Regions from separate parts of the Mycoavidus cysteinexigens genome, predicted to be linked through region 2. Evidence: predicted binding sites of a transcription regulator. Region 2 holds the regulator's gene; each other region holds the start of a gene.
The links. Region 2 encodes LexA, which represses DNA repair genes until DNA is damaged. Its sites were predicted from a motif close to ACTGTATNNNNATACAGT; they were not measured.
Positions count from the first base shown of each region.

Region 1: MCB1EB_RS02470 (DNA topoisomerase IV subunit B) is a predicted target of LexA. The motif match lies at 5,537-5,554, and genes of this name have one in related genera.
Region 3: imuA (translesion DNA synthesis-associated protein ImuA) is a predicted target of LexA. The motif match lies at 5,826-5,843, and genes of this name have one in related genera.

Region 1 covers NZ_AP018150.1:548,174-556,040, forward strand. The annotation lists gene MCB1EB_RS02450 (LysR family transcriptional regulator) at 1-747, shown strand, start outside; gene MCB1EB_RS02455 (LysR substrate-binding domain-containing protein) at 1,028-1,957, shown strand; gene MCB1EB_RS02460 (MFS transporter) at 2,178-3,482, shown strand; gene MCB1EB_RS02465 (ATP-binding cassette domain-containing protein) at 3,546-5,462, shown strand; gene MCB1EB_RS02470 (DNA topoisomerase IV subunit B) at 5,590-7,575, shown strand.
Region 2 covers NZ_AP018150.1:1,019,337-1,027,203, forward strand. The annotation lists partial or broken gene MCB1EB_RS12330 (IS256 family transposase) at 145-276, opposite strand; gene MCB1EB_RS04355 (dihydrofolate reductase) at 324-812, opposite strand; gene MCB1EB_RS04360 (thymidylate synthase) at 816-1,649, opposite strand; gene dusA (tRNA dihydrouridine(20/20a) synthase DusA) at 1,656-2,648, opposite strand; gene lexA (transcriptional repressor LexA) at 2,895-3,548, opposite strand; gene MCB1EB_RS04375 (asparaginase) at 3,876-4,943, shown strand; gene rpsB (30S ribosomal protein S2) at 5,137-5,892, shown strand; gene tsf (translation elongation factor Ts) at 6,036-6,923, shown strand; gene pyrH (UMP kinase) at 7,004-7,729, shown strand; gene frr (ribosome recycling factor) at 7,800-7,867, shown strand, end outside.
Region 3 covers NZ_AP018150.1:1,253,018-1,260,884, forward strand. The annotation lists partial or broken gene MCB1EB_RS12350 (ISNCY family transposase) at 1-33, opposite strand, end outside; gene nusG (transcription termination/antitermination protein NusG) at 5,103-5,687, opposite strand; gene imuA (translesion DNA synthesis-associated protein ImuA) at 5,856-6,494, shown strand; gene MCB1EB_RS05290 (Y-family DNA polymerase) at 6,496-7,867, shown strand, end outside.

The DNA.
Region 1 (7,867 bases), 470 kb from region 2:
ATGCGTCCCACTGAATTGGGCATTTTAGTGATTCGTTATGCGCAGCGTGCGTTGAATGATTTAGAACGATTCGTTGGTGAAATTAATGTTAAGAAAGATGGCGGGTATGGCTACCTTTCGATTGGCGCTATCTCGGCTTCTCTGGGTAATGTGGTTACCACTGCCATTAGAATCATCAAGCAGCGCCGCCCATTATTAACTGTTAGGCTTTTCGAACAGAGTAGCGATCAATTATTGGTTGGACTTGAGCAGAAAAAATTTAATTTTATTGTGGGTCGCTTCACGGAAATTCATCAAAAAAATATCTTTAATTTCGAGGCCTTGATCGACGAAACGCTGTGGGTAGTGGTCGATAGCCGGCATCCTCTGCTTAAGAGAAAGAAGATAAACATACATGAATTAAGAGATTGGCCGTGGATTTTGCAGCCTCCTGCTAGTCCATCGCGTCAGCTTCTCGAAGAAAGTTTCTCTCAAGCGGGAATCCCCATGCCAGCGAATTTGACCGAGATGCCTTCGGTTTTTCCGGCGCTGCAACTTTTGCAGTCGAGCAATATGATTGCTTTACAGTCGCGCTCCGCCGTGAGTGAATACGTCCGACGAGGGGTGCTGGGACGTTTGCCGATCGAATTCGGTCATAAGATGAGTCCATATGGGATTTTAGCTCGTAAAGATGAGATTTTGTCTGAAAGTGCGCAAGAATTCGCTGCTACTTTGCGCGAAGCAGTGCGGGAAATATGCGTGGAGTAGATGGCTTGGCAGATCATTTATTCAAGCGACATGCAAATCGCCCAATTATCAAAGCGAGCTCCTATCAATTGAGTTAAAATTTCTACTAAAAAGTAAACATTTCGTGTAAGTTTGTGGGGTGCTGGGCGCATAATGCTCTTTTAAAATCAACTAAAAATGGCGATCTTCTGCAATTGGCCAAAAAATGTTACGTTCTTTTTGAGCTGCTATGCTCGCGCATGGCTTTTAAGTGCATCATCCTTGTACATAAAAAATAAGCAAAATCTGGATAAAAGGTTATATGGATATTAAGGCGCTACGCTACTTCTTAGCGATTGTTGACTATGGCAGCTTAACCAAAGCCGCTGAAGTTGTGGGGGTGGCGCAACCTGCGCTCAGTCAGCAACTTACAGCTCTTGAAGCGGAATTCGACGTGCAGTTGCTACATCGTAGTTCTAAAGGCATTGCGTTAACGAATGCAGGTAGGGTGCTTTATCGGCATGCTTGTACGATTTTGCGGCAATTGTCTTTGGCCAGTGACGATGTCAAATCAATCGGAGCAAAAATTTCTGGCAAGGTGTCAATCGGATTGCCGCCTACGGTTGCTGCTCGGCTTGTCATGCCATTGATTAAAGCGGTGCGAGAACGTTTCCCGGAAGTGCGCTTACAGATATTTGAAGGGTTGAATGAATATATGCTGGAGCGCTTTTTTAATCAGCGCTTGGATTTTATTTTTCTGTTTCGCAGTACCGGTAGCCAAACCATTGAAGCGTTGCCACTTGCACAGGAAGCCTTGTCTCTAATTGGTTATCCAGAGCAACGTTTACTACGCGTCGATCAACCTGACACAGCGCCTATTATACCTATAGAAAACTTGGGTAGTTTGCCGTTGGTGTTGCCGGGTAATTCGCAAGAAGGACTGCGCCATCAGATAGAGGAGGTATTTGCGCAGAGAAGTATTGACGTTAATGTAGTTGTCGAGTTGGATTCGCTGAAACATTTACTGGAGTGTGCGCGGGAAGGCTTAGCTTGTACGATTTTGCCCACATCGGTTTTGGTCGGAGAAAATGCCAATCTTCCACACTATCAGATACAGCCAGAGATTAGAAGGTCCTTGTCTTTGTGTTGGTTAAGGAGTGCGCAATTGATACCCGCGGCTCATGCAGTCAAGGAGGTTGTGCAGGAAATTACAGGCCAGCTTGTGAATACAGGGGAACTGATGAGTATATAGCGATTATTTTGGGACGCACATGCCTCGCAGATTTCGCCTTGCCTTAAAGCCTCACACACGGCAGGTCACCGGCTATATATGTCTGAGCCTCGGGCGAATAAAACAACTGATTCTATAAGCTATACTCGTATCGGGCACAAATTCAGGTGATTTTAGATTATATTTCTTTCAAGCCTGGCTCTTTATATGGCTTTAAAATTAAATAGGAATGGGGACCAATATGTCTAATAGAAACATTGCTATGCCTACAGCGCCCAGTAATTTAGAAGCGCAAGCATATAAGAAAGTTACGATGCGGCTGGTGCCGTTCCTGGTGCTGAGCTATTTAATTGCTTGGTTAGATCGCGTAAATGTGGGTTTTGCTAAGCTGCAAATGTCGGCTGACCTGGGTTTTAGTGAAGCCGTTTACGGCCTTGGCGCGGGGTTGTTTTTTATTTCTTATTTTCTAGTTGAAATACCTAGCAACGTGTTGCTGCACCGGCTTGGAGCTCGCCTTTGGATGGCGCGCATCATGATCTCCTGGGGCATTATCTCGGCAGCCATGATGTTTGCCAAGACTCCATTTACTTTTTATGTGCTTCGTCTTCTGTTGGGTATTGCCGAGGCAGGGTTCTATCCTGGCGTTATTTTATACCTTACTTATTGGTATCCATCCTATCGACGCGGCAAAATTCTAACAATTTTCGCCTTAGGCGCGCCGCTTTCAGGATTGATTGGCGCTCCAATATCGGGCTGGATTATGCAGAACTTTAATGGCGTACATAACCTGGCAGGTTGGCAATGGCTTTTTCTGCTTGAAGGTATTCCATCCATCTTTATCGGTTGCGCTGCGTTTTTCATATTAACGGATCGAATTAGTCATGCAAAATGGCTCTCTACTCAGGAAAAAGATCTGCTTACTCAGCGTATTCAAGAAGATAGCGCACACAAACTGCCGTTTTCGTTTCGCGCCGCGCTCACGAATGGTCGGGTTTGGTTTCTCACGTTGATTTATTTTTGCCTGATTATGGGTTTTTACACCGTTGGTTTCTGGTTGCCCACCATTATTCAATCTACCGGAATTAAAGATCCGCTGCATATTGGGCTGCTCACGGCCATTCCTTATCTAGCCGCAATGATTGCCTTACCATTGTTTGGGTACAGCGCGGATAAACATCGTGAAAGACGCTGGCATCTTGTCGCGGCTTGTATGATGGGTGGTTTGGGACTCATAACCAGCGTGGTTTGGAGTCATAGTCCAGTGATTACGATCTGTGGTATGACGATTGCCGCTATGGGCGTGATGAGCTCGCTGCCGCTTTTCTGGAGTTTGCCCACGTCTTTTTTGGGTGGCATTGCAGCCGCAGCAGGGATTGGGCTTATCAATTCATGCGGTAACCTGGGTGGCTTTGTCAGTCCGTATGTCATTGGCTTCATTAAAGACCTAACACACAGCATGGATATTGGTCTGTGTGTCATGGCTTCAATGCTTTTCATTGCAGCTTTGCTCACCCTGATGGTGCCAGCGAAACTGGTCAATCGTTAAGCAATTTAAGCTTAAGAAAAGGGCTAGCGGTACAATCTCGGTTTTCTTGGAACAACTGCCGCTATGCCACTTTTTTCTATCACCGGTGCCCAACTTGCGTTTGGGCACGTGGCGCTGCTGGACCGCGCCGATTTCTCAATCGAAACTAATGAGCGCGTTGGCCTGATTGGCCGCAATGGAGCCGGCAAATCGTCGCTGCTGAAAATCGTTGCGCAACGAATTGCGCCGGATGATGGGGTGAGCGCACGCCAGCAAGGTTTAGTCACGGCGTATGTGCCGCAAGAATCGGTCTTCGCGGATAGCGAAACGGTATTTGAGGCAGTGGCCTCAGGCCTTGCCGCCGGCCGCGCGTTGCTTGACGAATTTGATGCGGTGACTGCGCAGCTGGCCGAAACCAATGAAGCGGACCAGCATGATGCACTGCTGACGCAAATGACCAACCTACAAGCCCAACTGGATGCCGCCGATATATGGCAGTGGTCGGCTCGGGTTGAGACTCTTTTGACGCAGTTGGAGCTGGATGGCAAGGCGCTGGTGCAGACACTTTCGGGAGGCGGGCAAAAACGTGTCGCGCTGGGTGCAGCGCTGGTGGCGCGCCCGGATTTATTATTGCTTGACGAGCCCACCAATCATCTTGATTTTGATGGCATGCGCTGGCTTGAAGAGTTATTAATTGCACAACGCGCCAGCGTCTTGTTCATTACCCATGATCGATCTTTTCTGGATCGGGTGGCGACGCGCATTGTTGAGTTGGATCGCGGCCGCTTACTCTCTTTTCCAGGTAATTTTGGCGCTTATCAGGTCCAAAAAGCCCAGCAGTTAGAAGTTGAGCGGATCGAGAACGCAAAATTCGACAAACTACTCGCGCAGGAAGAAATTTGGATTCGCAAAGGGGTTGAGGCGCGCCGTACGCGTAGCGTAGGCCGGATTGGGCGCTTAGTTGAAATGCGCGCAGCCCGCGCCCAGCGGCGCTCAGTGCAAGGTAATCTCAAACTGAATGCCAGCCAAGCAGAAAAATCCGGCAAGTTGGTAGCGGAACTCGATGGCGTGTCAAAGTGTTATGGCGCGCGTATGCTGATTAAAGATTTTTCAGTGACGGTAACACGCGGCGACAGAATCGGTTTAATCGGTCCGAATGGAGCCGGTAAAACCACGCTATTGAAGCTTATCTTAGGCACGGTGCCCCCCGATCAGGGCCGGGCGCGTACCGGCACCCAGTTACATATTGCGTACTTTGATCAAATGAGAGCGCAACTCGATCCTGAGAGAAGCTTGCTTGAGACGATTAGCCCAGGCAGTGATTGGGTTGAGATCAATGGGAAAAAAAAGCATGTGATGAGTTACCTAGGGGATTTTCTATTTGCGCCTGAACGCGCGCGCTCACCGGTAAAATCTCTATCAGGCGGCGAACGCAACCGGCTATTGCTGGCGCAACTTTTTGCCCGTCCATCGAATATATTGGTATTAGATGAACCCACCAATGATCTGGATATTCCGGCACTCGAGCTGCTTGAGGACTTACTTGGCGACTATGACGGCACCGTCTTATTAGTGAGCCACGATCGCACCTTTTTAGACAATGTGGTGACCTCAGTCATTGTGGCCGAAGGCGATGGAATGTGGCGTGAATATGTAGGCGGCTTTGCCGATTGGCAAATGCAACATGCCCGCGCCACGCCAAGCACGTCAGCCAGAACCGCTAAAAGTGTCAGCGCTAGCGCATCTAAAGATCGCGCGGCAGACCATCCGACCCGGCGCGCACTTAAATTATCGTATAAGCAGCAACAAGAGTTAAATGCTTTGCCAGATAAAATTGCCGCTCTTGAAGCTGAACAAAAAGCCATCGACCAACAACTTGTAGATGGCTCGATTTTTGCGCAAGATGCACAACAAGGCGCGCGCTTGGCCGAGCGTCATGCTGAGATAGAAGATGAATTGCTCGCAGCCCTTGAACGTTGGCAGGCGCTGGAAGCCAAATAGAAAAGCCAAAATCTCACTTAAATTCTAAGCCAAGCGTTATTTAATGAATGACAAACTCCCGCGCATCCAACGATACAGTTTGCTTAAACATTTGTAAAAACACGCTACATTCTTATCCTATTTCCTCATGGCTATTAAAAGAAATCTCCCTGCATATAGTGAAGCGTCGATTAAAGTATTGAAGGGCTTGGAGCCGGTCAAGCAGCGGCCAGGCATGTATACCCGTACTGAAAACCCCTTGCACATTGTGCAAGAGGCGATCGATAACGCCTCCGATGAAGCGCTGGGTGGTTATGGCCGGCAAATTATTGTCACTTTGCATATTGATGGTGCGGTGAGCGTTGAGGATGATGGGCGGGGCATTCCATTTGGCTTGCATCCTGAAGAAGGCGTGCCTGTAGTTGAACTCGTTTTTACACGGCTTCATGCGGGTGGGAAGTTCGATAAAGCGGCAGGCGGCGCTTACACTTTCTCGGGGGGCTTGCATGGTGTCGGCGTATCAGTGACCAATGCATTATCGACGCGGCTAGACGTCACAGTATGGCGAGAAGGTAAAGTGGCGCAAATAGGTTTTGCGCATGGCGAGCTCGCTCAGCCGTTAGCTGTGCGCTCAGCTAGCCGCAGTGAAAAAAAATCCGGCACGCGAGTCACCGCATGGCCGGATCCAAAATACTTTGATGCAGCGCATTTGCCAGTAGGAGAGTTGCAACGGTTACTCCGTTCAAAAGCCGTTTTATTACCGGGCGTTGAGGTTTGCCTTGTCATTGAAAAAACCGGCGAGCGACAACGCTGGCAATATGAAGATGGATTCCGTAGTTATTTACAAGAGGGGCTAGCGGGCGCTGAACTACTCATTCCCCTTTTTGAAGATGAGCGTTTTGTTGGCGCAAACCGTAATGGTGACGAGAATTTCGCCGAAGGCGAGGGCGCTGCCTGGGTCGTCGCTTGGAGCGAGGAAGGCCCGCTGGTACGTGAATCCTATGTCAATCTGATTCCGACTTCTGCCGGCGGCACTCATGAATCTGGCTTGCGTGAGGGACTGTTTCAGGCGATTAAGGGTTTTATCGAGCTACATAGTTTGCTGCCCAAGGGGATTAAAGTCCTGCCGGAAGATGTGTTTTCGCGGGTATCATTTTTGCTCTCAGCCAAAGTCCTTGATCCACAATTTCAGGGCCAGATTAAAGAGCGCTTAAATAGCCGTGATGCAGTGCGTTTGGTTTCGTCTTTTGTGCGTCCCGCGCTTGAATTATGGCTCCATCAACACGTTGAGTACGGCCGTAAACTGGCCGAATTAGTCATTCGACAGGCACAGGCACGTACGCGTGCTAGCCAGAAAGTAGAAAAACGTAAAAGTTCTGGGGTAGCAGTATTGCCCGGCAAGCTCACGGATTGCGAATCGACCGAGATCACGCGCAACGAATTGTTTCTGGTCGAGGGGGATTCTGCTGGCGGCTCCGCTAAAATGGGGCGCGATAAAGAATTCCAAGCGATTTTGCCCTTGCGTGGCAAAGTGCTGAATACTTGGGAAATGGAGCGCGAACGGCTCTTTGCGAATAATGAGGTGCACGATATTGCGGTAGCTATTGGAGTCGACCCACATGGTCCAGGGGACACGCCGGATTTATCAGGCTTGCGCTATGGCAAGATCTGTATTCTCTCCGATGCAGATGTGGATGGCTCTCATATCCAAGTATTACTGATCACACTTTTCTTTAAACATTTTCCACAGCTTATCGCGCGCGGTCATTTATGTATTGCGCAGTCGCCCTTATTTCGGGTTGATGTGCCTGCGCGTGGCAAAAAGCCAGCGCAAAAACTGTACGCTTTGGATGACGGTGAACTTGCCTCTATTCTCGATAAACTGAGTAAAGATGGCGTGCGTGAGCAGCAATGGAGCATCAGCCGCTTTAAAGGGCTAGGCGAAATGAGTGCTGAGCAGTTATGGGATACGACGATGAACCCTGATACTCGGCGTTTGTTGCCAATTGCTTTGGGTGCGCTGGGGTTTGAGGCAACGGTAGGCATGATGACGATGTTGATGGGGAAGGGTGAAGCGGCTGCGCGGCGTGGCTGGCTTGAAGAGAAGGGGAATGAAGTTGAAGCGGACGTGTAAGGTTATGGCGGAATAGCGACCGCCAGACACTTATTTAGTCACTAATGCGTCTATCCACCCTATACCAAATATTGATCCCATCAATAACCCGCGTCGTTACGCTTATTGGCATCTTTTCTGTCGCTTATTCGAACAATTTTATCAGCATCTTCTTTCCGATCCTTGATTTTTCTCATTAGGATAACTCAAATACTCTGAAAGGGCTGGCTATTAGGTGGCTGCGCCCAAAGCCAAAAAATCTAGGCTTTGAACGAGCTACTCGCCAACGTGGTGATGCTTACAATTTTGCTTT
Region 2 (7,867 bases):
CTCATCGTGGAGCAGGGAGATTTCTCCCTACAATGACTCCGAATAGATTTAGGCAAGCCACCACAGCATCAAAAATCAGTCTTGCAAAAAACGGGGGGACCATAGATTTGTGTGTCCGAAGCCACGGTTAAATTTTACAGCTTTTTATAGTGAAGCTGTAAAACGCTCGCCAAATAAGATGGCAAATTGAATTTTTGCAGTCCGCCATGTGATAGGTGGCATTTTCCAATCTTGAGTGATATTTCGCAAAGCTAAATAAATAAGCTTAATGGCAGCTTAGTGTTCTACTTTTAAAAACTATTAAAAATGGGGGGATTACCCTCCTACTTACGCTCATAAATAACAAACGCATAAGCAAAATCGTTTGGCGGTAAGCTACGATGTTTACTCCGTGTGATTTGTTTCCAGACTAGGGGATCAGGTTTAGGAAAAAATGCATCCCCGTCAAAATCTTGATCAATTTCAGTAATGATAAGTTGATCGGCGTGGCGTAACCCTTCTGCATAAAGCTGGGCTCCACCAATTAAAAAGGCACGTGGCGCACTAGCGCAAAGCGCCAGCGCAGCGGTTAAACTACTTACTGTTTCGCAGCCAGCAAAGACGCGCGTAGGGTCACGCGTAACCACAAGATTGCGCCGCCCAGGCAATGGCCGGCCAATCGATTCATGCGTTTTGCGGCCCATAATAACTGGCGCGCCCAGGGTTGTGCGTTTAAAAAAGGCCAGATCCTCAGGGAGATGCCAAGGGAGTTGATTATCCCGACCAATTACGCCATTACGGGCGCGCGCGACAATGATGGAAAGCTCAGTCATAGTTTAGACGGCGATCGGCGCTTTGATCGCGGGGTGGGATTGATAGTCGGTCAGAATAAAGTCCTCAAAGCGGTAACTAAATAGATCATCGGGTTTGCGTGCAAAGCTGAATTGCGGCAGCGGATAGGGCGAGCGCGTGAGCAGTTGTTTAACTTGCTCTAAATGGTTGAGATAAAGATGACAATCGCCGCCGGTCCAAATCAGCTCGCCAACCGTGAGCCCGCATTGCTGCGCTAGCATATGTGTCAACAGTGCGTAGCCGACAAGGTTAAAAGGCGTGCCTAAAAAGACGTCTTGGCTGCGGCAATACAGGAGACAGCTCAGTTTATTGTCGCTCACGTAAAACTGCGTTAAACAGTGACAAGGCGCGAGCGCCATGCGGCCCGCATGAACATTTTCCACGGGGGTTTGCGATTCGTCTGGAAAATCGGCGAGATTTAAAGCCGTGAGCAATAAGCGGCGTGAGTGCGGTCGTTCTTTGAGTTGCCTGACGAGCTCCGCAATTTGATCGATTGTGCCGCCATCGGGTTTAGGCCAAAAGCGCCATTGATGGCCATAGACTGGGCCTAGGTCACCGTTCTCATCTGCCCATTCATCCCAAATGGTAACGCCATGATCGTTTAAATATTGAATATTCGTATCGCCTTTTAAGAACCACAGCAATTCGTAAATGACGCTTTTAAGATGAGTTTTTTTGGTGGTGACAATAGGTAAACCTGCCGCGAGATCGAAGCGTAATTGACGGCCAAATACGCTCAAGGTGCCGGTACCGGTGCGGTCTGGTTTAAACGTGCCGTTGCTGAGAATATCCTGTAAGAGTTCGTGGTAAAGCTTCATGATGTGTCAAATGGCTAAAGAGAGTCCGTGCTGATGTGCTTCATTAAAAATCTGCAAATCGCCTGCGGCAAGTTTGTGGTGATCTGAGAGTACGCGCCGCCAGCCGCGCGCGCCGGGCATCTCATGATATAGGCCAAGTATATGCCGCGTCATGGCGCCTAAATAAGTGCCGTGCTCAAGCTCCTGCGCAGCATAAGCAATAAATTCTGCTTCAATTTCCGCCCGTTGTGGCATGGGGGTGGCGGCCTGGTAGAAAGCGCGGTCAACGCTCGCTAATAACCAAGGTTGGTGGTAGGCTTGGCGGCCGATCATAACGCCATCTACCTGAGCCAGGTGTTCTTCAATCTGTTCAAGGGTTTGAATGCCGCCATTTAAAATGATTTCAAGCTCGGGGAAGTCGCGCTTTAAGTGGTGAACGTAATCGTAGCGGAGCGGGGGAATCGTGCGGTTTTCTTTCGGGCTGAGTCCACCTAAGATCGCATTGCGGGCGTGCACAATAAAAGTGCGGCAACCCGCATCCGCTACAGTTCCCACAAAATCGCGCACAAATGCGTAATCCGTTCGGTCGTTAATGCCAATGCGGTGTTTTACGGTGACCGGAAGAGATACTGCGTCGCACATTGCGCGCACGCAATCGGCGACCAGCGCGGGCTCTGCCATGAGACAGGCGCCAAATGCGCCGCGTTGCACGCGCTCAGACGGACAGCCGCAATTCAGATTGATTTCATCATAATTCGCGGTGGCGGCAAGTTTGGCGCAGCGGGCTAGCTCACTGGGTTCGCTACCGCCAAGTTGTAATGCAAGCGGGTGCTCTTTTTCGTTAAATGCAAAATGTTGTTCGGCATTGCCATGCAATAGGGCGCCTGTGGTCACCATCTCTGTATAAAGCCAGGTATGGCGCGTTATGAGTCGATGGAAGTAGCGGCAGTGACGATCCGTCCAGTCCATCATAGGCGCGACGCAAACGCGGCGGCGACTGTTTATCCCAACTGAGGACACGTTAGGTAGCGCTGCATCCGCGTTGACGCCATTGCGCAATATATTCTGAGTCATGAAAAAGTCATAAATTGAAGCTGCTTTTGTAGATACATCAACAATCGCACTTCAGGGAAGAGTGACTGAGTCACTCATAAAAACTATAAAAAAATATATTTTAACTGATAGTCTGATGGCGCAGCTCAAAGGTTAAGCCTAGCGAAAGAAATAAGGGGTTTGAGGAAGCGTTAAGAGGATGGAGGATAGAGTTTAAAATGCGCTCGGTCGGATTAAGCCAACTACGATGCCTTCAAGGGCGAAGTCTACCTGCTCAGGTTCAATCACCAAGTTAGGGTAATCCGGGTTTTCCGCAATCAGCTCCACTTTTTTGCCGTGTCGCTTGAAGCGTTTGACCGTGACCTCATGATCAAGCCGGGCGATGATTAGCTGGCCGTCTTGAGCTTCAGGTTGACGCCGTACCGCAAGTAAATCCCCATCTAGAATGCCTGCATCGCGCATCGATAGGCCGCGTACATGCAGTAAATAATCCGGCCGGCTGGCGAATAAGGAGGGGTCGCATTGATAATGTTGAATAATATGTTCGGTAGCGAGAATCGGGCTGCCTGCGGCTACGCGGCCAATCAAGGGGAGTGATAGTTGCATGAAGCTGGCGTCAGGTAGCGTAGGCTGGCGCGACCTGGCTTGGGTTGCGGCCGTTTTCAGCTTGATGCCGCGCGAGGCGCCTGCAGTGAGTTCAATCACGCCTTTGCGCGCCAGTGCTCGGAGATGCTCTTCAGCCGCGTTAGCTGAGCTAAAGCCAAGCTGAGCGGCAATTTCTGCCCGGGTTGGGGGAAAGCCGCTTTGCTTAATCGCGTGGCGGATCAAATTGAAAACTTGCTGTTGCCGTACGGTGAGTTTGGGCATAGTGTGATTACGTATTTAAGCGAATGGGCCTGTTTTTTTATACAGTATAAAGCGTTTTGTATATGAATGAAAGCCGGTGCTTGCTTTCTGCTGCCAGGCAGCCGTAGTTTGTCTGGCGCCGTGACGGCATTGAGCTTTTGTTGGCATAACCGGCAGCGGGTTTGTCGTTCGTGTTTATACAACAGTGTTGGCTAGCGTTTGCTTAAGTTTCGGAGTATTGTTCGCCCGTTTTGAAATAAGTTCGCGTCATAGGTGTTTGAGTTGCGCTCGGTTCGCCATGATATTCATAGCCGGCTTATTTTGTTCCCCTCTCAGCGATTTAATGGAATGCTTGCAGATTTTCTTCCCACCTCAGCTTCTTCTGCATCTTCTGCGTGTTTGCCGCGGATTGCTGTGGTCGCTACGGGCGGCACGATTGCCGGCGCGTTGACCGGGACCACGGCCGCTGCACCGGCGGCGGTTTCGTTAACCGCTCATTATCAAGCAGGCATATTGGAGATTGAGGACTTGCTTGAAGCGCTGCCAGTGCTAGCTTCAGTGGCCCATATCGAAGCTGAGCAAAGTGTTCAAATAGATAGCAAGGATATGACACTGGCTTATTGGTCGCAGCTTGTCTATCGTGTGAATGCGTTGCTGACGCGCGCCGAAATTGATGGGGTGGTGATTACGCATGGCACAGATACGCTTGAAGAAACGGCTTTTTTGCTCCATTTAGGGGTTAAAAGCTCCAAACCCGTGGTGCTTACCGCCGCTATGCGGCCCGCTACCGCACTGTCGGCGGATGGGCCGCTGAATCTTTTTAATGCAGTGACGGTCGCGGCGCATCAAGCGGCGATTGGCCAAGGCGTGTTGGTGGTTTTAAATAACCAAATTCATTGTGCGCGTGATGTAACTAAGACGAGTACTTATGCAGTAGACGCATTTCGCTCACCGGAGGTCGGTGCGCTCGGGTGGGTGCAAGATGGACGGGTCGAATTTCAGCGTGCGCCGCAACGGCGACATACCTGCGCGAGTGAGCTGGAGGCGCCGCTTGAGGCTTGGCCGCTGGTTGAAATTGTGATGAATTATGCTGGAGCATCCACGGTTTTAGTCGACGCGCTCATGGCGGCGGGGGTGCGCGGTATTGTCGCCGCGGGGACTGGCAATGGTTCACTGGGCGCCCCCTTGCAACAGGCGTTGGCCCAAGCAGTCAGGCGCGGGGTGGCAGTGGTGCGGGCCAGTCGAGTCGGAGCGGGGCATGTGATGCGTAATGGCGTTGTGCCTGATGATGAATTAGGTTTTGTGAGCGCAGGTACATTAAATCCATATAAAGCGCGGGTGTTATTGATGTTGGCGCTCAGCGGCGACCAGCCGGCGCCGACGAGTCGGCTGCAAAGTATCTTCGATACTTATTAAATCAGTGTTAAAATATTCAGTTGGTTCTGCTTGAGTCTTTGATAGGGCGTTCAAAAATTGGGCGTCATATATCCGGGTCACAGCGCAAGCCAAATCAGCAAGCCAGCGCATCCGGGGTGCCCATAGTCTTATTCGTTAAGCTAAAAATGGGTATCGCAGCTGGTTTTAGACCTAACCCTTATGGAGTATTTTTATGTCTATTACAATGCGACAAATGTTAGAGGCGGGTGTTCATTTTGGACACCAAACGCGTTTTTGGCACCCAAAAATGGCGCCTTATATTTTTGGCCAGCGTAACAAAATCCATATTATCAACCTCGAAAAAACGCTGCCGATGTTTCAAGACGCGCTGAAATATGTGCGTCAAATAGCGGCCAAGCGGGGGACGATCTTATTTGTTGGAACCAAACGTCAGTCACGCGAAATTATTGCTGAAGAAGCTGCGCGCGCTGGGATGCCTTATGTGAATAGTCGCTGGTTGGGCGGTATGCTCACCAATTTCAAAACCCTGAAATCATCGATCAAAAAACTAAAAGAAATGGAAGCGATGGTCGAGGCAGGCGAACTTGAGCGCATGAGCAAAAAAGAAGCGTTGATGTTTGAGCGGAATCTAGAAAAGCTGGATAAATCGCTCGGCGGCGTCAAGGATATGGGCGGGATGCCAGACGCGATTTTTGTGGTCGATGTGGGTTATCACAAAATTGCCATTACTGAAGCGAAAAAACTCGGTGTGCCAGTGATTGCGGTGGTGGATTCTAACCACTCGCCAGAAGGCATCGATCACGTGATTCCAGGTAATGATGATTCCAGTAAAGCGGTCGCACTGTATGTCCGTGGCGTGGCTGACGCGATTCTCGAAGGTCGCGAAAATGCTTTGCAGGGATTGGTTGAGGAAGTGCGCGGCGAGAGCTCTGAAGACGAATTTGTTGAGGTTAATGAAGAGGCGTAAGCTGTTTTTTCTCGGTTAAGAGAAGCGGCTGGGTGGACCCAGATGAAATGGGCACCCCAGCTGCTGCATAGTCTGCTTGACCAGATAAATTAGATACTGCTAGAACGAGCAGGCTAAGTAAACCGGATTGATAGGAGTGAAGCATGGCGGAAATCACCGCAAGCATGGTAGCTAAATTGCGCGCTAAGACAGATGCGCCGATGATGGAATGTAAAAAAGCCTTGATCGAAGCTGAGGGAGATTTGACGCGTGCTGAAGAGTTGCTGCGCGTCAAGTTGGGTACTAAAGCGGATAAAGTTTCTGCGCGCGTAACGGCGGAAGGCATTGTGGCGACCCATATTGATGCTGCGACCCAAGTTGGGGCGTTGGTCGAATTGAATTGCGAAACAGATTTCGTCGCGAAAAATGATGATTTTATCGCCTTTTCAAAAAAAGTGGCTGAGCTTGTCGTGACTCACAAGCCGGCCGATCTGGCAGCGCTTTTGGCGCTTCCTTTGACGGGCGAGACTGTGGATGATGTAAGGCGCACCTTGATTGGTCGGCTGGGCGAAAGCCTAACCATCCGCCGCTTTGTCTGCTATCCCAGCGCGCATAAACTTGCCGCCTATTTGCATGGCACGCGGATTGGCGTGCTAGTCGAATATGATGGTGCTGATGAGCAGGTGGGTAAAGATGTTGCGATGCATATCGCCGCCATGAAGCCAGTCGCGCTCGCGGCGGATGCAGTGCCGGTTGAGCAGATTGAAAAAGAGCGTAAAATCGCCGCGGAAAAAGCCAGTGAATCCGGCAAGCCGGCTGAGATTGTCGCCAAAATGGTTGAAGGCAGTGTGCAAAAGTATTTGAAAGAAGTGTCGCTGTTGGATCAGCCATTTGTGAAAAACGATAAGCAAACTGTTGGGCAGATGCTCAAGGCTGCTCAGAGCTCTGTGCAGCGTTTTGCAATTTACGTTGCGGGCGAAGGGATTGAGAAACAGCAAGGCGATTTTGCGGCTGAAGTAGCGGCGCAAGTGGCTGCTGCTCAGTCAGCGTAAACGCTTATTTCGCAGAACTTGGCCGAGTTTTTTTGGGGCTAAGTTCTGCGCTTAATTGAAGAATTTTCATGTCAACCTCTATGCCAATTTCTGCCCCCCAGCGCTATAAGCGAGTATTGTTAAAGTTATCTGGCGAAGCCCTCATGGGTGATGATGCTTTTGGGATTAACCGGGCAACGATTGAGCGCATGGTGGCCGATATTGCAGAAGCGGTTCAGCTAGGTACGCAGCTTGCGGTGGTGATTGGCGGCGGTAATATTTTCCGCGGCATGGCCGGAGGCGCGGCCGGGATGGATCGGGCGACCGCTGACTATATGGGAATGCTAGGCACCATGATGAATGCGCTGGCACTGCAAGATGCGATGCGTCACGCTGGGATTGAGGCGCGCGTACAGTCGGCGCTGCGCATGGATCAAGTGGTTGAACCTTATATTCGCCCGCGCGCGATTCGACAACTTGAAGAAGGTAAAGTTGTCATCTTTGCAGCCGGAACGGGCAATCCTTTTTTTACCACGGATACGGCGGCAGCTTTGCGTGGTTCTGAAATTGGCGCAGAAGTTGTCCTTAAAGCGACTAAAGTAGACGGGGTTTACTCAGCCGATCCGCGCCGAGATCCGACCGCCACCCGTTACGCTACAATTAGCTTTGATGAGGCGATCAGCCGTAATTTACAAGTCATGGACGCCACTGCCTTTGCGCTTTGTCGTGATCAGAAACTGCCGATTCGCGTATTTTCGATTGTCAAGCCGGGCGCTTTAAAGCGGATCGTGCTTGGCGAGGAAGAAGGGACGCTGGTCCACGTATAAACATTCTGTGTGTATCGATTCATCGCCTTCGGGTTAGAGGTTGGCGCACAGTGGCGATTGGGAGCTTTAAATGAGTATAGCTGAGGTTAAAAAAAATATTGAGCACAAGATGGGACGCTCGATAGATTCATTCAAACA
Region 3 (7,867 bases), 230 kb from region 2:
TACAAAAGCATTGGCTGCTTCCATGGTGTTTAGCCATCATGCACCTCAGATCAGCGACATAAGCCGCTTAGCATAAGGTGGCTGATTAGAAATAGGACATTTCTATCTGGCTAAAGTGAGACATTACTATCTAGCTGCTACATTCAAACTGTCCAGAATATGGATTATGTTAAGTTGATTGCCTGTAAATGCAGGAAAACCCCTGCATCCAGTTGATCGCTTGACCCCCTTATCAAAAAGAATACTCTTCTTCCTCTTCGGAAAAATCTTCTTCATCAGACTCTTCCAGATCAGATAGTAAAGTCCCATCGTCGGCGCCCCGTTGCTTCAACAGCGCTCTATTCGTATCGCTTAAGCCTTCCACGCCTTCTATTAATGCGCCCTTCACTGTCAATCCAGAATGCGGGGACATCCAGCTCAGGCGAACCCGCACTTCAGCTCCCTCTGCTATCTCCCACTGACGAACGCACTTATCACTACTGCCTGTCAACAGATAGGAGCCCTCTGGCGTCGCTTTCCAGGCTACGCTAGTGACACTCCCAGCAAAATCTTGAATCATTCTTAGACATTCACCCGAAGCGACCTCCCACAGACGTACCGTCTTGTCAGAACTCCCCGATGCGATCTGCGAACCGCTCGGCGAATACGCCACGCTCAAAACAGAGTCGGTATGTCCTTCTAAGGTGTGACCCGCCGCTCCGCTGCGCACGTCCCACAGACGAATCGTATCGTCAGAACTCCCCGAGGCCAGCTGCAAACCGCTCGACGAATACACCACGCTCAAAACAGCCTCGGTATGGCCCGTCAAGGTGAGGCCGGGCGCGCCGCTTTGCGCGTCCCACAGACGTACCGTCTTGTCTCTACTCCCCGAGGCCAGCTGCAAACCGCTCGACGAATACGCCACGCTCAAAACAGCCTCGGTATGGCCCGTCAAGGTGAGGCCGGGCGCGCCGCTTTGCGCGTCCCACAGACGTACCGTCTTGTCCCAACTCCCCGAGGCAATCTGCGCTCCGCTCGGCGAATACACCACGCTCCAAACAGTGTCTGTATGTCCTTCTAAGGTGTGCCCCGCCGCGCCGCTTTCCGCGTCCCACAGACGCACCGTCTTGTCAGAACTCCCCGAGGCGATCTGCGTTCCGCTGGGCGAATACACCACGCTCCAAACAGTGTCTGTATGTCCTTCTAAGGTGTGCCCAGACGCGTCGCTTTGCGCATCCCACAGACGTACCGTCTTGTCTCTACTCCCCGAGGCGATCTGCGTTCCGCTGGGCGAATACACCACGCTCATAACAGTGGAGGTATGTCCGCATAAGGTGTGCCCAGCCGCTCTGCTCTGCGCGTCCCACAGACGCACAGTCTTGTCCTGACTCCCCGAGGCGATCTGCGAACCGCTCGGCGAATACACCACGCTCTTAACAATGGCGGTATGTCCTTCTAAGGTGTGCACAGCCGTGCCGCTTTCCGCGTCCCACAGACGCACCATATTGTCCCAACTCCCCGAGGCGATCTGCGAACCGCTCGGCGAATACACCACGCTATTAACAGCGGAGGTATGTCCTTTTAAGGTGTGCCCAGCCGTGCCGCTTTCCGCGTCCCACAGACGCACCATATTGTCCCAACTCCCCGAGGCGATCTGCGAACCGCTCGGCGAATACGCCACGCTATTAACAGCGGAGGTATGTCCTTTTAAGGTGTGCCCAGCCGCTCCGCTGTACGCGTCCCACAGACGCACCGTATTGTCCTCACTCCCCGAGGCGATCTGCGAACCGCTCGGCGAATACACCACGCTCACAACAGCGGAGGTATGTCCTTCTAAGGTGTGCACAGCCGCTCCGCTGTGCGCGTCCCACAGACGCACCGTATTGTCCTGACTCCCCGAGGCAATCTGCGATCCGCTCGGCGAATACACCACGCTATAAACAGAGTCGGTGTGTCCTTCTAAGGTGTGTCCAGCCGCGCCGCTGTGCGCATCCCACAGACGCACCGTAGTGTCATCACTCCCCGAGGCGATTTGCAAACCGCTCGGCGAATACACCACGCTAGTAACATGGAGGGTATGTCCTTCTAAAGTGTAGGATTTTTCCCAATTCGAAGTCGAATAGAGGCTGATCGTGCCGTTCCAAAGCCCTACCGCACAGTTTTCCCCATCCGGGGAATACGCGCAGGAATACACCTCGCTTTCCTCTTGGAGATAAGCCCATTCGCCAAACCGCACCCCAGCCATCTTGGCTGCGCTTAAATCCGCATGGCGAAGCCAACTATTACGAAAATTGACCTGGCTTAAATCCGCCCCTTGCAACTGCGCTGAATCGAATACCCCAAAGCTCAGATCTGCACCGGGTATCTGGATTCCTTTTAAATCCGCTTCATAGAACTGCACCCCAGCTTTAATCAGGATCGTGATCGCGTTCGCCGCAGCCATGCTCACGCTATTCTGGCTCGTTGACGCTTTGATCCACGCCAACAGCGGTTTCAGCAGCCCTCCATTGTGTTGAACTCGCTCGACCAAAAAGCGCTGGATCGCTAAATCCTCCACAACATTGAAGGTATTCAATAAGGCCGCAGCATCCACTTCAACAGGAGGGCTGAGCGCTTCCCATAACACCCGCACCTTTCCTACCCAGTTTAACGGGGTAGAATGATCCGATGCCGCCAATTCCGTGAAGTTTTCCAGCTCTTCCCACACCGCGCGCGCCACTAAATAATCCTGGATCGATTTATGAATAAACCGATATTGCTGCTGCTGGCGAGTCAGTAACGCGCTAAAACGCAGTAGATTCTTTTCTTCATCCTTATTGCTCAGAAAGGTCTCATATCGCTTACCCTGCGGCATATTTAGGCGAGCGATCGGGGAATATTCCGCTACGGTTGTTTTAGCCGATGACATCTTCAGCGCAAACTGTGTATTAAATGTTTGGCTATGCTCAATAAAGCCTTCGTCTTTTAAACTGCGCAAAACCTTTTGCTCTGCATCCGTCAATTTAGACTGAATCGCATCTAAACGCGCTAACGAACGCTCAAACCACGTCTGCACAAACTGCTCGTAGAGTTTGATTCGGGTTAACGCCAGGTGACCGAGCCGAGTTTCGTTTAATGTAGGCAACACGCTTAAAGCCATTTTAAGCAAAAAAGGCGTACCCAATAGTTCTTTGACATTTGGAATACGCGCTAACGTGTCTTGATAGTCTTCAGCGCTCCACTGAGCCTGGGTATATTCAACATACTGATGAATATACGCCTCGATCGACTGTTCCGAGAATGGTGCAAGCTGATACTCCAGCAGCACACGTGAACGTCCTCGCGGCTGCAGATGGTTTTTGTAGCCCTCCGTTAAATACTCGGGCCGGCAACTCAGTAGGATTTTTGCTTGCCATTGGTCAAGTTTTTCATCCGCATAGAGATTTCGTTGTTCCGCAGGAATCTCATCGTAGCCATCTAAGATTAAAATAAAGCGCTGGCTTGCTCGCAACGCGTCGATCTGCTCTGGCGAGAAACCGCATTTATCCGATAAATATTGGCCGATCAAGTTCTTGTTGGGCCTGTCTATCGTCGGTAAAGAGATGTATAGGGGGATCGGTCGCTCTCCCGAAGCCGCACTATAGTCTCGCCATAAGCGACGCGCTAAGTGCCGATTAAAAGTCGATTTACCTAAACCCGCTTCGCCCCGTAGTAGGAGTACCTGGGTTTTCTGGCTAGAATCCTGGGCTTGAGTCAAAAAGGCGGTTACCGCTTCGTCTAAATCAAAAAGAGTCTTTTTGTCTGTGACAGTTGTAGCCTGCGGGGCCACATACATCGCTAGGCCATCCTGAATCTCCCCCGGCTCTTCCCACGCGGTGAAATATTCTGCCTCGATATTGCGGCCTAGGATGGCCAGCGGTTCTTTCTTCGAGCGTAGTTCTAGCGCTTGCTGTTCTTTAAACCGATCTAGATAGGCGGTTTTTAATTCTCCAACGGACGTATGGATTTCTTGGATGTGCGGCAGAAGTTCTCTATTCGGTGAGTAGTAATGCACGTTGACCGTATTATTCTTGCCATGGACTGGCGCATTAATCGTGCCATGGCAGCTTTGTACTAGCGTCTCCACCCCAATATAATCGGTACCGGCTGAATCGGTTAATATCGGTTTAAAAGAGAAGGTTTGGGCTTCAGCTGAACTCTCCTGGAAGGCTTCGAGCTTTGTATTGGGATAGCTGAATAAAGAAGCATCCACCCCGGCAAGTCGTTCAATGGCAACGGGAGGGTTTTTCTTATTTAAATGCAAACTACTTGACCCCCTCTCAACCGGTCGCTTTTTAGAAAAGCCAGCGTTATTGAGTCTATATCGCTCAAAAAGTTGCTGTCTCTTTTGTTCTAGCGTCTCTGCTTCGGTCCTGCGCCCTTGTTCATTTAACAATAAGCCGTAACTTAAATAAATAGACTCAATTATTTTTCCCGACTGAGGGACAAGAGACAATTTTTCTGCTTCTTCTTCAAAAAGCTTTTGAGCCGCCTGATAGAGCTTTTCTGCTGCGTCAACCTGACCGATTTTTGTATACTCATCCGTTAAAGTTTTATACAGTTCGACTTGCTCAAGTATCTGCTGCGGAGTTTGCAAGGGAAGCTGTCCCTGGGCAACAGGATGGGATCTCGACAACATGCCATTGATCGGTGTAAGCATTGGGTTCCTTGCGCCAGCACTTTCTCACTCCCGTTGAGTTCAATGAACGAACGACGTAGAAAAGCCGAATTTTTTAAGATTTTTAACAATAGGTGAAGTCTGAAAATAAGGGAGTACGCGCATATTTTATGTACTCCGCTCAAAGACCGCATCGTCTTCATCCACAATTTTTCCGAATTGTACCGATGGACAAATGATTTTTGCAAAAAATCCTGTCATGGGGTGGAATGCCTATTTTGTGGGACGCACAGGCAATCAGTTCGATAAATCATTGAAATACGGAAGATCTTCAAAAAAAACATGGATCGCCAAGTCATCCGAAAAGGAACGGTTTCGGTCATGCCTATTCATGGGTGTTATTGCTGGAAATTGTTCTGCAACAACCCTTATGCTGGTTAACCGTTCCACTGCACCTTAAGCCCCAAATTCTGCGTCTGCCCCAAGATTAGCTCTGGGAAAGCTTTTCCACATCCTTGAAATGGACTTCGGTCGACATCGTCTGACCTTCAAACGTGAAGGAGACTCTTACGTGAAAACGTTCGGAATTAATTTCTTCAATAGACCCGCTTAAGGGAGCAAAAAGCCCTCTTATAATGCGTACTGTTTCTCCCACATTAAAACGGATTGATTCAGAGGGAGGGCCGTCAGCCCGCATCAGGGATAAAATTTTATCTACCTCATCCTGAGAAATGGGCCGGAGTGGAGAACCTTTTAGATGGCCGTCACCCACTCCCTGCACCTCGACCGTTTTTTGTACCATAGCCGAGGTTATATCGTTCATTTCCATTTCAATGAACACATAGCCGCGACAAAATATTTTTTCGGTAATGTTTTTACGGCCATGTTTAATTTCTCTAACTTTATGAGTAGGCACCAAAACAGAGCCAAATTTTTCCAGACAACCGGATTGCATAATGAATTCTCGTAAGAGATTGAGCGCTTTCAATTCACTTTTGAGACGAACTCGCATGAGATACCAATCTTTCTTTACAGAAGGGGATTGACTTACGCGTGGCGACATAGTGCTCATAGTGCCTCTCATCAATTGACTAAAAAATAATTATTAAAATAGGCGTGCAGCCGTCCCACATTAATGGGCCACCTCACGCTACGCCCCTCTACAAAAATTTGCCTCGGCTTGAAAAGACGCATTTTTACGGGTAGTATACCTGTATATTTATACAGTATTATGCCATTCATGAGCCCTGCTCTATCTCTTTCTCCCGAGTCCATCCATCCTACGCTATGGTGCGGTGCGCAACGCGCACACGCGACACGCCGCTGCATCGATACAGGCCACCCTGAGCTGACCGCAGAATTGCCCGGAGGCGGCTGGCCACAAGGCGCATTCACGGAATTACTTGTCCAGCAACCGGGCATCGGCGAATTGCGGCTACTCGTGCCAGCGCTGCGCGCATTGGGCAGCCGTCCAGTCATGTTGATTAATCCACCACACCTATTGCAGCCGCTGGCGCTAGGTTACTGGGGTCTTGCCAGTGCGTCCTTCTGCGTGCTGCACGCGCCAAAGACGGCTGACGCGTTGTGGGCGGCCGAACAGGCGCTGCGCGCCGACTCGTGCGGCGCGGTGCTGCTGTGGCAATGCACCATGCGCGCCGAGGCACTACGCCGGCTGTCTCTGGCAGCGCAACACGGCCAGGCGCTGTGCTTTTTGCTACGCCCGCTTTCCGCGGCGCTCAACGCTTCACCCGCCCTGCTTCGGCTTACCCTAACCCCCGCGAGCGCTGGCGTCCAACTGACCCTCCTCAAGCGGCGCGGCTCGCCCCGAGACGAGCCGTTGTGCGTGCCGCTGAGTCCCTGCCCTATTTTGTTGAGTTGATATGCGTGTGTGGATTGGCATGCATCTGCCTTGCCTACCGCTTGAGTCATTCCGCCCATTGTGGTCTCCCTCTGATACGCGGGGTTGGGTGGTGCTGGAAAAAGACCGTGTCGCGCAACTCGACACCGTCGCGCGGGCATTGGGGGTCGTGCCAGGTATGCGTCGCGGCGGGGTACTCACGCTCGCGCCGCACGCGCAGATACGCGAGCGTGACCCCGCACGCGAACATACTCTCCAGCGCAGCGCGGCGCTCGCGCTGCTGCGCTTTACACCGCACGTTGTGCTGGCCGATGAGACAAGCGTGATACTCGACGTGTATGCAAGCCTTCGGCTTTTCGGGGGCATACGTGCGTTGCAGCGCGGAGCGCGCGCGCTCATCGAGGCATTCGGCGTGTCGGCCCATTGGGCCGTCGCCCCAACGGGTCAGGCCGCGTGGCTGCTCGCGCGCTCAGGGGGTGGCTACGCGCTGTCGTTCAAGACACTCAGCCGGGTGCTGGGACGCCAACCGCTCGCCATCTTGCCGCCGGCGCAACAGTACGCTGAATGGTTCGAGGGTCTGGGCTGCCGCACGATGGCGGATCTATGCTGCCTGCCACGCGCGGGACTGAATAAGCGGTGCGGCACCGCGCTGCTCGATGTGCTCGATCGCGCACTGGGTACCGCACCCGAAGCGTACGAGTGGCTACAAGCCCCGCCCGAGTTTGAGGCGCGCATCGATTTACCGGACCGAATCGAGCAAGCAGAAGCGGCGCTCTTTGCCACGCGCCGGCTGCTCCTACAGATGACGGGCTGGCTCGCCGCCCAGCAGCTCGCCGTCGTGCGCTTTGCCGTCGTACTCGAACACGAACGTGGCCGGTCTGCGATCGAACCGAGCATCATCGAGGTCGCGCTGGGCGAACCCATGTGGCACGATGCGCACCTCGTGCGCCTGCTCAAAGAGCGGCTTGCCCGCACCGAACTGCGCGCGCCGGTTATCGCTATACGGCTGCTTGCAAAAGACGTGCGCACAGTGCAGTTGCACAGCGACACGCTTTTTTCAGAGCCAGGCGGCTCAGCCACCGACCATGCGCGACTACTCGAGCTGCTCGTCGCACGCCTGGGCCGCGAGAATGTACTCCAACCCTTACCGCTCGCCGATCATCGCCCAGAGTTGGCCTCTCGCTGGGTACCCGTGGATAAGACATTCATCTCTGCGCCCTCGTCATTACCGCGTCCAGCCTGGCTACTGAAAGAACCGATCCAGATCATGCTACGCGGCAATCGGCTTTTCTACGGCACGCCGTTACGCCTTATCTCTTCAGCCGAGCGGATCGAAGCGGGCTGGCACGACCGGCACGTTGTGATGCGGGACTATTACGTCGCGCAATCCGAGG